One region of the Paenibacillus sp. A3M_27_13 genome, then DNA from elsewhere that is predicted to be linked to it. Evidence: a T-box and tRNA genes for the amino acid it is inferred to sense, from the RefSeq annotation. Region 1 holds a T-box; the other regions hold tRNA genes.

Region 1 (4,256 bases):
ATTCCTCGGAGCGTAACCGGATGCTTCGCTTGGGCGAAGAGGTCAAGGTACGGGTCACGCTTGTTCGGGAAGACGGTCGGGTCAATCTGGCGATGTCACCACGCAAGGAAGTAGGCCGTGATGAGGATGCGGAGCGGTTGATTGCTTTTCTGAAAGAGCGTCCGGGCGGCGGCATGCCTTATTCCGACGCAACACCGCCGGATATTATCAAGCAACGGTTTGGTATCAGTAAATCCGCCTTCAAGCGTGCGATGGGCAAGCTGATGAAGGAAGGACTGGTTACACAAAAGGAAAACTGGACCTACCTGGTGGAGAATATACCTGAACCGAAGGACGGGAATGGGGAATAAAAAATGGCTTCTTACCGGAAGTTTGCCTATGTGTATGATGAGCTGATGCAGGACATGCCGTACCCGGACTGGTTGCGCTTTGCACGGCAGGCTTGGGATCAGTACGGTATGCCTCATACGGTGGCCGAGCTGGGCTGCGGAACGGGTTCAATTACGATCCCCCTGGTTAACTCGGGCTTCGAGGTGGCTGGAATCGACTTATCCTCTGACATGCTGGCAGTAGCCCGTCGCAAAATGGAAACCACTCCACAGGGACAGCGATTGTTTCGTGAGGGAAGCGTTCGCTGGATACAGCAGGATATGAGAGAATGGATTTTACCCGAGCCTGTGGATTCTGTAATTTCTTTTTGCGATTGTCTGAATTACTTGTTGGAGGAAGAAGATATAATTTCTACTTTTCGCAGAACGCATGCTGGTCTAAAGCCTGGCGGAACCTTCTTGTTCGATGTACATCATCCTCAGACGTTTTTACGTTATGATGAAGAGCAGCCTTTCGTACTGGATGAACGCTCTATCTCGTATATCTGGACATGTGCGTTGGACACTCCCCGTTGTGAAATTGAGCATCATCTTAGTATCTTTGCGAAAGCAGAACAAGAAGGACGCGATCTATACCAGCGTTTCGAGGAAATACATGTTCAACGTGCCTATGACCCAGACTGGATGAAGGCAGAATTGTCCAAAGCGGGTTTTCGTGATGTGAAGGTATATGCGGATTTTGAATGGGTAGAAGCAGAAGATGACGCGGCGAGACTGTTTTATGTTGCTGTAAAATAGCAAGGCTTCATTTAGCGAGTATGGGAAAAGAAAGACGCTTTTCATGATGACATGAAGGGCGTCTTTTTGCACTCATATATTCACTTTATAGCTCAGCTGAAGCTCATCACCCGGTACACCCCGAATGCCCCAGTTCTGTTTGGGTGTTTCAAATATAGTAATCTCAAGATCCTGTGGAGAAATACCCAAAAGATCGTTAATTCTTTGGAATAACAGGTTAATGAGTTGCTTCTTAGCTTCTGTCGTTCTGCCTTCAAAGATACTGATTTCAATAATGGTGTACGCCTCAGAGCGACCATCGGCATATATAAAGTCTTCCTGATCCATAGGAAAAAAACGTTGAAACCTCTTGTCAGGAGGATATTTGAACGCATCCACCACAGCAGAATGAATCACCTCTGAAAGTTGCTTTTTGATTGGATTTAGAGTTTCTTTTATTCCGTAAATTTTAATCTGTGCCATTTCTCAGCTCACCTTTCTTATCTCAACTCATCTCAACTTGAAGCGATTTAATTCGAAATCATTATAAAACATTCGTATGCATGTGTCATGAACAATTAGTATGAAGAGGGTCTTTAACACCAAAGGTAGTCCTTATTTGACTTTTTTCGCGGTTTTCAATATAATAGTGCCATTATTAACGGTTAAACAATCGCTGATGAGGAATAGTAGCTTTGTCTGGACATGTAGAGAGCTGGCGGGTGGTGCAAGCCGGTTGACAGTGCAAAGTGAACTCGCCTCGGAGATATGCGTCCAACGCAGGAACGCCCTATACAGGTGCTTGTATCCTGTTATTAACCCGCATCGGATCACCTCCGTTATCAGGTGCAAAGGGAGTAGAACGCGAAGAACGCTTTCTGCTAACTAGGGTGGTACCACGGGAATATAACCTCTCGTCCCTAGCGCTGACACGCTACGGGATGCAGAGGTTTTTTTGTTGCATACCGTTTGAGGAGGAAAAGACAATGACAGACACACAGCCGAAGCACGGCTATCAACCGCAAAGTATTGAACCAAAATGGCAGAAATATTGGGATGAGAACAAGACGTTCCGTACCGGGGAAGAGCCGGGCAAACCGAAGTTTTATGCTTTGGATATGTTTCCGTACCCATCTGGAGCCGGCCTACATGTAGGCCACCCAGAGGGCTACACAGCTACGGATATTGTTTCACGATATAAAAGAATGCGCGGCTACAACGTACTGCATCCGATGGGTTGGGACGCCTTCGGTCTGCCTGCCGAGCAGCATGCGCTGGATACAGGGGAGCACCCACGCGAAATTACGGTGAAAAATGTAAATAACTTCCGCCGTCAAATCAAATCGCTCGGCTTCTCCTACGACTGGGATCGTGAAATCAGCACGACGGATCCTGATTATTACAAATGGACACAGTGGATCTTCATCCAGCTGTACAAGCGCGGCCTTGCATATGTAGCTGAAGTACCTGTGAACTGGTGCCCGGCGCTGGGAACGGTGCTAGCGAATGAAGAAGTTATTGACGGTAAGAGTGAGCGTGGCGGTCATCCGGTCGTCCGTAAACCAATGCGTCAATGGATGCTGAAAATTACGGAATACGCGGATCGTCTGCTGGAGGATCTGGAGGAACTGGATTGGTCTGAGAGTATTAAGGATATGCAGCGGAACTGGATCGGTAAGTCTACCGGGGCAGAGGTTCGTTTTCCAATTGAAGGCTATGACGAGCAACTCACAGTATTTACAACCCGTCCAGATACACTGTTCGGCGCAAGCTACTGTGTGCTGGCACCAGAGCAGGAATTGGTGGATATTATCACTACGCCTGAGCAAAAGGATGCTGTGCAACAGTACCGTGAACAAGCTGCTCGTAAAAGCGATCTGGAGCGTACGGATCTGGCCAAGGATAAAACAGGCGTATTCACAGGAGCTTATGCAGTGAACCCGGTGAACGGCGAAAAGCTGCCGATCTGGATTGCTGACTATGTACTTGCAGGCTACGGAACTGGAGCGATTATGGCTGTACCTGCTCACGATGCGCGTGACTGGGAATTTGCCAAGCAATTCGGATTGAATATCATTGAGGTTGTCCAAGGTGGAGATGTGGCTAATGAGCCATATACTGAGGATGGACCGCACGTCAATTCCGGCCCGCTGAATGGACTTACCAACGAGGAAGCGATTCCGAAGATGATTGAATGGCTGGAAGCCGAGGGCAAAGGACACGGCAAAGTCACCTATCGCCTGCGTGACTGGCTGTTCAGCCGTCAACGCTATTGGGGCGAGCCGATTCCGGTAATTCATCTGGAGGATGGAACGATCAAAACGGTTCCTGAGGACCAACTTCCGCTCGTACTGCCGGAGATGGACAATATCAAGCCTTCAGGTACAGGTGAATCCCCGCTGGCGAACGCAACAGATTGGATCGAAACCATTGATCCTGAGACAGGTATGAAAGCACGCCGCGAGACAAATACAATGCCGCAATGGGCAGGCAGTTGCTGGTATTACCTGCGCTTTATTGATCCGAAAAATGACAAAGAGCTTGTATCCAAAGAGAAACAACGTGAATGGATGCCTGTTGATTTGTATATTGGCGGAGCGGAACATGCGGTTCTTCACTTGCTGTATGCCCGTTTCTGGCATAAGGTACTGTATGATATCGGCGTAGTGGAAACGAAAGAGCCTTTTTATAAGCTGGTCAACCAGGGTATGATTTTGGGCAATAACAATGAAAAAATGAGTAAATCACGCGGTAATGTCATTAATCCTGATGATATTGTCAATACGTTTGGCGCCGATACGCTGCGTATTTATGAGATGTTTATGGGGCCGCTGGAAGCGACCAAGCCATGGAATGAGAATGGGGTAGAGGGAGCACATCGTTTTCTGTCCCGCGTATGGCGCCTGTTTGTTTCCGAGGATGGTAGCCTGAACGATAAAATTACAAATGACGGCGGTAGCGATGAGTTCAATCGTACTTGGCACAAAACGCTGAAAAAAGTAACCGAAGATCTGGATGCACTGCGCTTCAATACAGCGATCAGCCAGCTGATGATCTTCACCAACGATGCATACAAAGCAGACCTTCTGCCGCGTGCAGCAATGGAAAACTTCGTGCAAATGCTGTCGCCGCTTGCACCCCATCTGGCCG
Region 2 (4,256 bases), on a different contig from region 1:
AATTTTTTGGCTAAAGATGTCTGGGTTGAAGACCCGTAAACGAACTGGAGGGGTTCGCTTTACGGGTCTATTTGGTTTCTTGGTGATATGGAATGACCTATATGTAACTGGAATGCTTGTTAGGTTTAGAGTGCGGTGCCTCCTTATAATCGTTATCGTCGATGTTCAGAATTGCAGCAACTTGTTTTCTGTACCTTTGTGCTTTGCGGGTGCCGTGAATCAGATTGGACAAGCGTGAAGGCGGAATATTGTGTGTCTCACAAAATGTTTTCTGATCCAGTCGAAGTTCGACAAGCCGTTGTTTGATGGCCCACCCGAAGGAGGTGACAGGCATTTTGTTATTCAAGAGAAATCGCCCCTTACGGATTCTTGCGGAATAATTGGTGTGTTATAATAATCATCAGTAAACATGTTAGAATTAACCATCTAACACTATGATACACTTTTATACGTGTTTTTACAATCGTAAATGCGTCATTTTGTTGAATTAATTACTTAATTAAGTGCTAGGTGGTTCTGATAATCCGTCTAGAGTCTGCTAATGCTGTGAATTGCGATTATATGTGGATAAAAAACACTCTGCCACCTGAGGAAAGGGACAGAGTGTTTTTGGTGTTGTGACCACATTGGCGAAACGACGCATCAGGGGGATGCTGGAAGGCGTTTGAATAGACCTGAGGAGGAAAACAGTCTAGGTTCATCCAATTGGTTATTATGGCTCATATAAAGAGGTAGAGTGATGTAGGAGCTGGACCAATGTCTGTGAAGAAAGCGACGCTGAGATGCAGTTGGCTCAGGTTGGTTAAGCTTCTTCCAGGCAGAGAGGAGCTCGCTTGTCATACGCTCCATAAGAGGGTTCTTTTCCTCATAAGGAGGATTGAGTAGTTTGAAGGCATCTTCCACACAGAAGGACACTGCTGCGCTAAGATAGCCGTGAACGGTCTGTTCTACATCGTTTCCGAGGAGGAAGTTAATCCAGGTGTGAACGGTAGCGAGTGTGCCAATCGCATTGTATTGAATGAGTATAGATTCCAACTGGTCAAATTCAAGCCAAGGATAAAGAGCCTTAGCGAGCTTGAGCAGACGCTGACCGGATAGACGAAACTCCTTCACATGCTGCCAGGAGGGACGTTGGGTATGCAGCATCTTATCAATGAGGGCGATCCGCCAACTGTCATTCTGCTGGATGGCGACATACAGACTTTTGATAGCCATGCCGTCAACGGTTGTAAATTGAGGATACAAATCATCCAGCATGTAATGTTCCAGGTCTTGTAGACTGTTCAAATGTCCGTTACGCGATAGTTTCTCCAGTCCGTTAAAACGGGTGAAGCCACCAACAGGTAGGGAAGGGTCCAACAATAATGCATAGTTCAGCAAGCGGTTGCCTTTATGCAAGGTGGTTCGCCTCCTCGAAGTGAATCCTTATGTTATGTTATGTTATTTTACTTTTTACTTGGGGATAACGAAAAATATTCGAAATATATGTAATATATATTTACATTTAAATAGCTTTTGTGTCAAATTAAATATTCTTATCGCTCATATATGTTAGTTAAAATAACAAATAAAATAATTATTATATTTTTGTTTACAAATAGTTGATGAGAGAGTATAATAAATCTGTTGCCTCATTACATTATGATTTGCGGTCGTGGTGGAATGGCAGACACGCTATCTTGAGGGGGTAGTGGGCGTACGCCCGTGGAGGTTCGAGTCCTCTCGACCGCATTATATGCAATACTCAGTTAAAAAAGCATCCTGACACGGTTTACGTGAAGGGATGCTTTTTTTGTTAAGCATTTTTCGTTATATCCTTTAGCCACAGAACAACGGTAGACAACCGGTCGTTTATTAACTGTGATAAAGAAGGATGTCAGTTTTGCTGCAAAAGCTTCTCTATATCTCCCGCCAGCTTATCTGGAGTGGTTTGCGGTGCATAGCGCTTAAATACGTTACCTTCTCGTGTAATTAAGAATTTAGTAAAATTCCATTTGATCGCTTTGGACCCTAATACCCCCGGAGCAGTTTGGGTCAGGTAACGAAATAAGGGGTGCGCTTGATCGCCATTGACATCTGTCTTGGCGAACATCGGAAAGGTAACACCATAATTGATCTGGCAAAACTCGGAAATCTCCTCGCTGGAACCTGGCTCTTGTTTGGCAAACTGGTTGCTGGGAAATCCCAAAATTTCGAGCCCCTGTTCATGGTACTGGTCATATAGCTCTTGTAGCGCTTTGTATTGGGGGGTTAACCCACATTTGCTGGCAGTGTTCACGATAAGCAGAACGTTCCCTTCATATGTGGATAACGGAATTTTTTTCCCTTGCAGGGTGTGCGCATCATATTCATAAACGGTCATAGTATCTCTCCTTATTCAATATTCAGCAATTAAATTGTAAGCAATTAAAAGCAAGGTTGCAAGTTTGGAAAAGCTATATCAAGCCTTTAGCCGCTGTAAAATCGTATTTTGTTCAAAACAGTAAATCGCACCGCAAATGGAGCGAATTAAGGTGTTTCTTCTTATAAAAGCGGGTTCAATCGGTGTTTAGCTGGTACATATAGCGTATTTTCTTCTCTTTTTACAAAAAAAGGCCAAAAACGCTCTACCCTACGCCAATATTGACATGCTTGTCATTTTCGAAAAGGGATGAAAAACAGAGATTGAAGGAGCTGTGAGAAGCATAGTTGCATTGTAAGCGCTATTATTAATATCCTAGGCTCTAAAGGCCGATTTATAACCCCGCAGTTGAGCTTTACAGTCTTCCATGCGCGGGTGTATGATTCAAGACGTAATTTCAAATTAACTTGAATGAAGTAACAACGAAATGTCTATAGCGCTGAATTTTGCAGTTGCAAAAGCGGGGGAACCAATCGAGATTGTACGGCTTCGGAAGCCGTGTGTCTCATGGGGTGAATTTTCAGGTCAAGTGCCAGAAATAGGGCGACTCTCACGTCCGAATCCGACAGCTAACCTCGTAAGCGTACAGGGAGAGGCAACAAACCGCCGTGTGCAGCCATGGTTTATTTTATCATGGATATGTAAGAAGCCGGAGGAAAGCCTTTTTCCTTCGGCTTCTTTTTGTTGTCTTTTTATACCGGGAGAGGAGCTACTGATGGAAGGTCGGTTAATTATTGTCACTGCACCGAATGAAGCGGGCAGAAGTTTTGTGAAATTGCTTATTTTCAAAAAATTGGCGTTTGCAGTTCTCACGAATAGCGCCCAGGAGGAACGACAGCTCAAAAAAATGGGTGTGGAGCACATTGTCCGCATCAATACCATGCAAGCGGGAAAATGGAATTTTCCAAAAAAAGAAATTGGTAGTGTGTATTTGTTCGAGAACAGCTTGAATCTGACGTGCCGTTTCCTGCAAATATGTCGGCCGCTAACATCGGAATCGATCTATGTTATTACGCACGGCTGTAATCCACAAGGAATTTATCGGGGATTGGGAGCGGATCATGTGATCTACACATTGAACGGAGAGGTGGGTTTTCTGCTGAACGGATAAGCACTTATAACATAGTTGTTTTATGATTTTATGATCAAATAAGAATGGCGATCTGAGGACCGATACGGAGGGTATAAACATGATGGATATATACATGCTGCTCGTCATGGCTGTGAGTTATGGAGTGATACTGCTGTTTGTACGCTGGTGTGATGCGCAGACCTCTAAAGGAGGACGAAGAGGATGATCGTTATACTTGGGCTTACGGCTATTGTGTTTATGTATTTAATCTACGCACTCCTGAACCCTGAAAAGTTCTAGTCAGCTATAGGGGATAGAGCGGGCGGGAACAACAGATCTGAATATTAAGCATCATAGGTAGCGGGTTTTCGCAAACGTGTGCACACAATTGGTGCTCTGGAAGCAGGTCTGTTGTTCCAAACGCAGGAGCATTTTGAAGGAGGAATAAAGGATGGAGCTGCTTCAAATTGGAATTGTGATCGTCATATTGCTGCTCTTGGTAAAGCCAGTGGGCACCTATATGTATCATGTATTCTCGAATGAACCCAATCGGACGGATCGGATTTTTGGCGGAACAGAAAAGCTGATTTATAAGATAGTAGGATTGAAGAAGCTAGAAAGCATGCGTTGGACTACGTATGTTATGAGTTTCATTGCAACGAATGTCGTGCTTGTGGCGATCAGCTACTTGCTGTTGCGTTTACAGGGAATGCTTCCTGGTAATCCGGCTGGAAACAGTAATATGGAAGCATCACTAGCTTTTAATACGGTAATCAGCTTTAT
Region 3 (4,256 bases), 180 kb from region 1:
GTTATCCCACACAAGGAAACCTAAAATTACAACGAGCAAACCCATTGCAAGATACATTTTGGTTTGTGCTGGACGTTGGGTTCGTTTTGAAATCCAATGTATGATGCCGAGAACGATGGCTGCCTGAAATAAAAATATGCCCATCATCATTAAACTTGCTATAAAGATTGGGGACATCGGTATCCTCCTCCTGGGTTTACAAACAGAATATGCAGGTTGTAACCGGGATGTGGATTCTTAGATGTCAATTTAATTATAAGTTGAGTAAACAAATGAGCGCTGGTTACGATCTTGAACAAGTTGACTAAATTATACCATAACTACCGTCCTGCAATGAAAGACGTCTAAATACCCACTCTACCTTGATTCGACATCATACTTTATATTCAGCGAAATATTGACATATGGATGTACACTTCACATATATGAAGATGCAATCAGAAATATATGTGAAGTATATGCATAAGAGCAACGCGAAATCGACGGAAAAGTTTGGTATGATTAAAGTGGATTGAAAAGGAGGTGCTCTTATGAATGAAGAAAACAGACCATTCTCTAGGTCAGCAGATGCTGAAGGAGCCAAAGCGAACTTTGATGCCAATCAGCGGAAGCTTCTCTCCGAGGGAGTGCCTAGCTTATGGCGTCAGGTCAGCAACCTGCTGATTCTGGTTGGCGTGATTGCATTGATTATCCTTTTAGGTCGAGTGCTCTAATGAGATATCCAAAAAAATCGAAAAGAATTTGAAGAATTAGGGATGTGAAATGGTGTTAAAGGCAGCTTTACTTTTTATATTGGCTGGCATCGCTGAAATTGGAGGAGGATATTTGATTTGGCAGTGGCTGCGTGAAGGAAAGACATGGTATGTCGGACTTTGCGGCGGAGTAATCTTGGCTGTGTATGGAATCATTGCTACCTTTCAGGTTTTTTCCTCCTTTGGGCGTGTATATGCAGCATACGGAGGTGTCTTTATTGTTCTTTCCATTGCATGGGGCTGGTGGATTGATAAAAAGACACCCGACTTGTACGATTTCATTGGTGGATTGATTTGTTTGGTCGGTATAGCTGTAATCCTATTTCCGCGATCAGGATGATAGGACGAAAAACCCTATTTTATTTTTGAAAACATGACTATAGGTCTACAAAAATAAGCTTCATATTCCGAAATAGAACTTAAGGAGGGGGTTCTATGAACTGGAATCAAATGAAGCTTAGATTGAAATTTGGTAGTGCTGTACCGAAGAGTGAAGGTAATTTCTCTTTTGGTATCATGTGTGGACTCTTAATCAGCATCGTGCTGTGGATATCAATCATTGGCTGGATCATGCTGATCTTTAAGTGATTTTACGAAATCACTGTACATATCAAAACAAATGAATTAAGGACTGCTCACAAACCTGTGTCTTATTACCCATGCTTTATTTTGTGAAATCGTTACGTAACTTGTCTATCCCGCGACCTATGGCTTCATCAATCATATCAGTAGCAGCAGGTGTATCTGCATCGGTGTCAGGAATGCGATTAAATCCTGGCTCGCGCTTGTCCAGGGATTGTTTATGTTCGATTTGATCGTCAGTACGATTCTTTTCAGAGTTATTATCTCTCATAGCACATCACAGCTCCTTTTATTAGGCATATTCAGCTTCTATACTTTACATAAACGCTTGTGCTCCAGACTAAACGTTGATAAAAATAAAACCGGGAGGGAGTAAATCCCGCCCGGTACTTCCCAAACAACTAGCGATGCTCAATCAGATCAATCGCTCCCAGAACAACATGAGCCAGTCCGAAACCGAGAATGCCTGTAGCTGCAAGTTTGTACTTACTGCTCAGCAACACAGCGCCTGAAGCCGATACTACCGTTCCAAGAACAGCTGGAATCATACCTTCACGCATTCGTAACACCCCTTCTGGTAGTTTGGAAAGACGTTTATTAGTGTAATTCAAATGTGCACAAGTTATACAAAAAGAGAATTTTATTATTTTTTTTTAAAACACTTTACAATTCGATAAAATTATCGTATTATATGTTGGTGCCCAATTGAACGACATTTACATAATGAGAACACTTCTTAATCAGATGCGTGTTTCTCAGATACTTGTAAGACAAGTAAGTGTGAAGATTAGCGTTCCTAAATTTATGCCGGGGTGGCGGAATTGGCAGACGCACAGGACTTAAAATCCTGCGGTAGGTGACTACCGTACCGGTTCGATCCCGGTCCTCGGCATTTTTGATTTATAACGGACACATCAAAGTTAAATGAACGAAAATAACGCGAGGTTCTGTGTACCTGCGGAATACTCCGTAACAGGTACACAGAACCAACAAAAACGTCTCACCGTTAACATACGGAGAGGCGTTTTTTGTTTTGGAAAAATTAAGCGATCTTGTAACAGAGAGTTGGAGCCTTTCTATTGCATCAATTGTTATAATCATAGGACAACGAAATTAGGCCTTTATAATTAAATAGTAAGTATTTCTAAAAAATGAAGTGGCCCAAAACCTTAAATCAGAATGTTGTTGTTTTTAATTAACTATTGGGAAGGTGGTTCGGTGAAGCTGATATGAATCTGACTTTTCATATGGAACAGTTAAGAGCCTGTTTTATGAATTTTATCAATTATGTATATTTTGTAATGGATGAGAAAACAAGAGACATAGCTATTGTTGACCCATCATGGGATTTATTAAAGGTAGAGTCCTATCTTCAACATTTGAATGGCGATCTCAAAGCGATACTATTAACTCACTCACATTGGGATCATATTAATTTGGTAAATCCACTCCTGGAAAAATATAACCCGCAGGTATTCATGTCAACAAACGAAATCGATTTTTATCATTTTAGATGTAGAAATTTACATTCAATTAAAGACAAGGATTCAATCCAGGTCGGTGAAACAGAAATTAAAAGTCTTTTGACTCCTGGACATACCGCGGGAAGTGTATGCTATCTTTTATCAGATCGCTTATTTACTGGGGATACAATATTCATTGAAGGTTGTGGCTTTTGTGACCCAAATGGAGGAAATCCAATAGAATTATATAATAGTGTTCAAAAAATAAAGCGAGAAATTGATGACTCTATTCAAATTTATCCTGCTCATTCATTTGGTAAAGCGCCTGGTTTTACACTCAATCACCTCATGGATGAAAATATTTATTTTCAATTTACGAGTAAGGAATCTTTTATTAAATTTAGAATGCGTCCGAACCAAAAGGGCCTGTTCGATTTCAAATGAGTCTGTATTGTGGCCCAGTTCTAATGGTGAGAGAAAATCTTAAATATAAAAAATAATACATAACGATCTATCATTTGTCTGTGCCCCAGATGCTCAAGTTAACTAGAGTAAAACACTCGGATCAGTTCTTTTATAAGCCGCCAGAAACGTTGAAGCTGTATTCGAAAGATAATAATGACTTCAAATTAAGCATTTTCAGAAAGGTTTGCGAATCCAATCTGAACTTGGCCGTTTCCAATCAACTGTGAATTGACAGGGTTTGAGTAGAGGATTATAATGGAAAAACATTATTCCAATTATATGATTATATGAAAAATAAAGGAACTTTTCTGTGGTTAATCGCTGGCGGGTCACGTTAACCATCAAAGAGGGATATATCGTGAGAGATTGTAGCTTATCAAGTAGGATAAGTGAAAGGGCGAAGCTATGTATATGGGTAGTAGACATTATAGGAGATGATTTGGCAGTACGTTTTTATAGGAGATGAGTTAAGTGAGCTGGTACGTGTTTTTTGTGCGAACGGGTAGGGAAGAACAGGTCAAGCAGCTTATTAATGAGTGGTTGGATTCTGAAGTCTACAAACCCTTTATACCACTCCAAGAGAGACTCTTTAAAGTAGCAGGAATAGTAAAGAAAGAATGGGCTCCTTTGTTCCCAAGCTATGTATTTATTGAGTCGAATTTACCTGACTTGCAGTTCGTAACCAGTACAAATTCAATGATTTGCACTTCTAGTGATATCATTCGTTTATTGAGATACTCGAAGTTTGAAGCTTCAATGAGAGATTCGGAGAAACAAATGTTAGAAAGTCTATGCAATGATAGCTATTGTATAGAATCATCAACTGGAATTATTGAAGGAGACAATATATGTATCCTAGATGGCCCACTTAAAGGAAGGGGGAGTATAGTTAAGAAAATAGATAGACATAAACGACAAGCGGTCATTCAGTTAGAATTTATGGGTGATATCAGGTTAGTGAGAGTAGCTTTGGAAATTATAAGTAAGGTTTAAA

What was found. A T-box is a leader RNA that pairs with one kind of tRNA and senses whether it is charged. The one in region 1 lies ahead of leuS (leucine--tRNA ligase), so its partner is inferred to be a tRNA-Leu.
Region 2: it has a tRNA-Leu gene. The T-box ahead of leuS (leucine--tRNA ligase) is inferred to sense a tRNA for this amino acid. The anticodon was not compared.
Region 3: it has a tRNA-Leu gene. The T-box ahead of leuS (leucine--tRNA ligase) is inferred to sense a tRNA for this amino acid. The anticodon was not compared.

Annotation. Positions count from the first base shown of each region.
Region 1 covers NZ_JANAVE010000001.1:1,022,129-1,026,384, reverse strand. The annotation lists gene NLX82_RS04530 (CvfB family protein) at 1-350, shown strand, start outside; gene NLX82_RS04525 (class I SAM-dependent DNA methyltransferase) at 354-1,127, shown strand; gene NLX82_RS04520 (tautomerase family protein) at 1,200-1,589, opposite strand; T-box leader at 1,774-2,031, shown strand; gene leuS (leucine--tRNA ligase) at 2,093-4,256, shown strand, end outside.
Region 2 covers NZ_JANAVE010000002.1:402,729-406,984, forward strand. The annotation lists gene NLX82_RS08305 (helix-turn-helix domain-containing protein) at 1-2, shown strand, start outside; gene NLX82_RS08310 (hypothetical protein) at 98-346, opposite strand; gene NLX82_RS08315 (urease accessory protein UreF) at 643-1,380, opposite strand; tRNA gene NLX82_RS08320 (tRNA-Leu) at 1,649-1,731, shown strand; gene NLX82_RS08325 (glutathione peroxidase) at 1,877-2,362, opposite strand; cyclic di-AMP (ydaO/yuaA leader) riboswitch at 2,829-3,001, shown strand; gene NLX82_RS08330 (hypothetical protein) at 3,117-3,512, shown strand; gene NLX82_RS27705 (potassium-transporting ATPase subunit F) at 3,696-3,773, shown strand; gene kdpA (potassium-transporting ATPase subunit KdpA) at 3,925-4,256, shown strand, end outside.
Region 3 covers NZ_JANAVE010000001.1:839,867-844,122, reverse strand. The annotation lists gene NLX82_RS03710 (hypothetical protein) at 1-177, opposite strand, end outside; gene NLX82_RS03705 (hypothetical protein) at 531-713, shown strand; gene NLX82_RS03700 (YnfA family protein) at 766-1,092, shown strand; gene NLX82_RS03695 (hypothetical protein) at 1,188-1,340, shown strand; gene NLX82_RS03690 (hypothetical protein) at 1,417-1,605, opposite strand; gene NLX82_RS03685 (hypothetical protein) at 1,736-1,894, opposite strand; tRNA gene NLX82_RS03680 (tRNA-Leu) at 2,141-2,226, shown strand; gene NLX82_RS03675 (MBL fold metallo-hydrolase) at 2,564-3,241, shown strand; gene loaP (antiterminator LoaP) at 3,734-4,255, shown strand.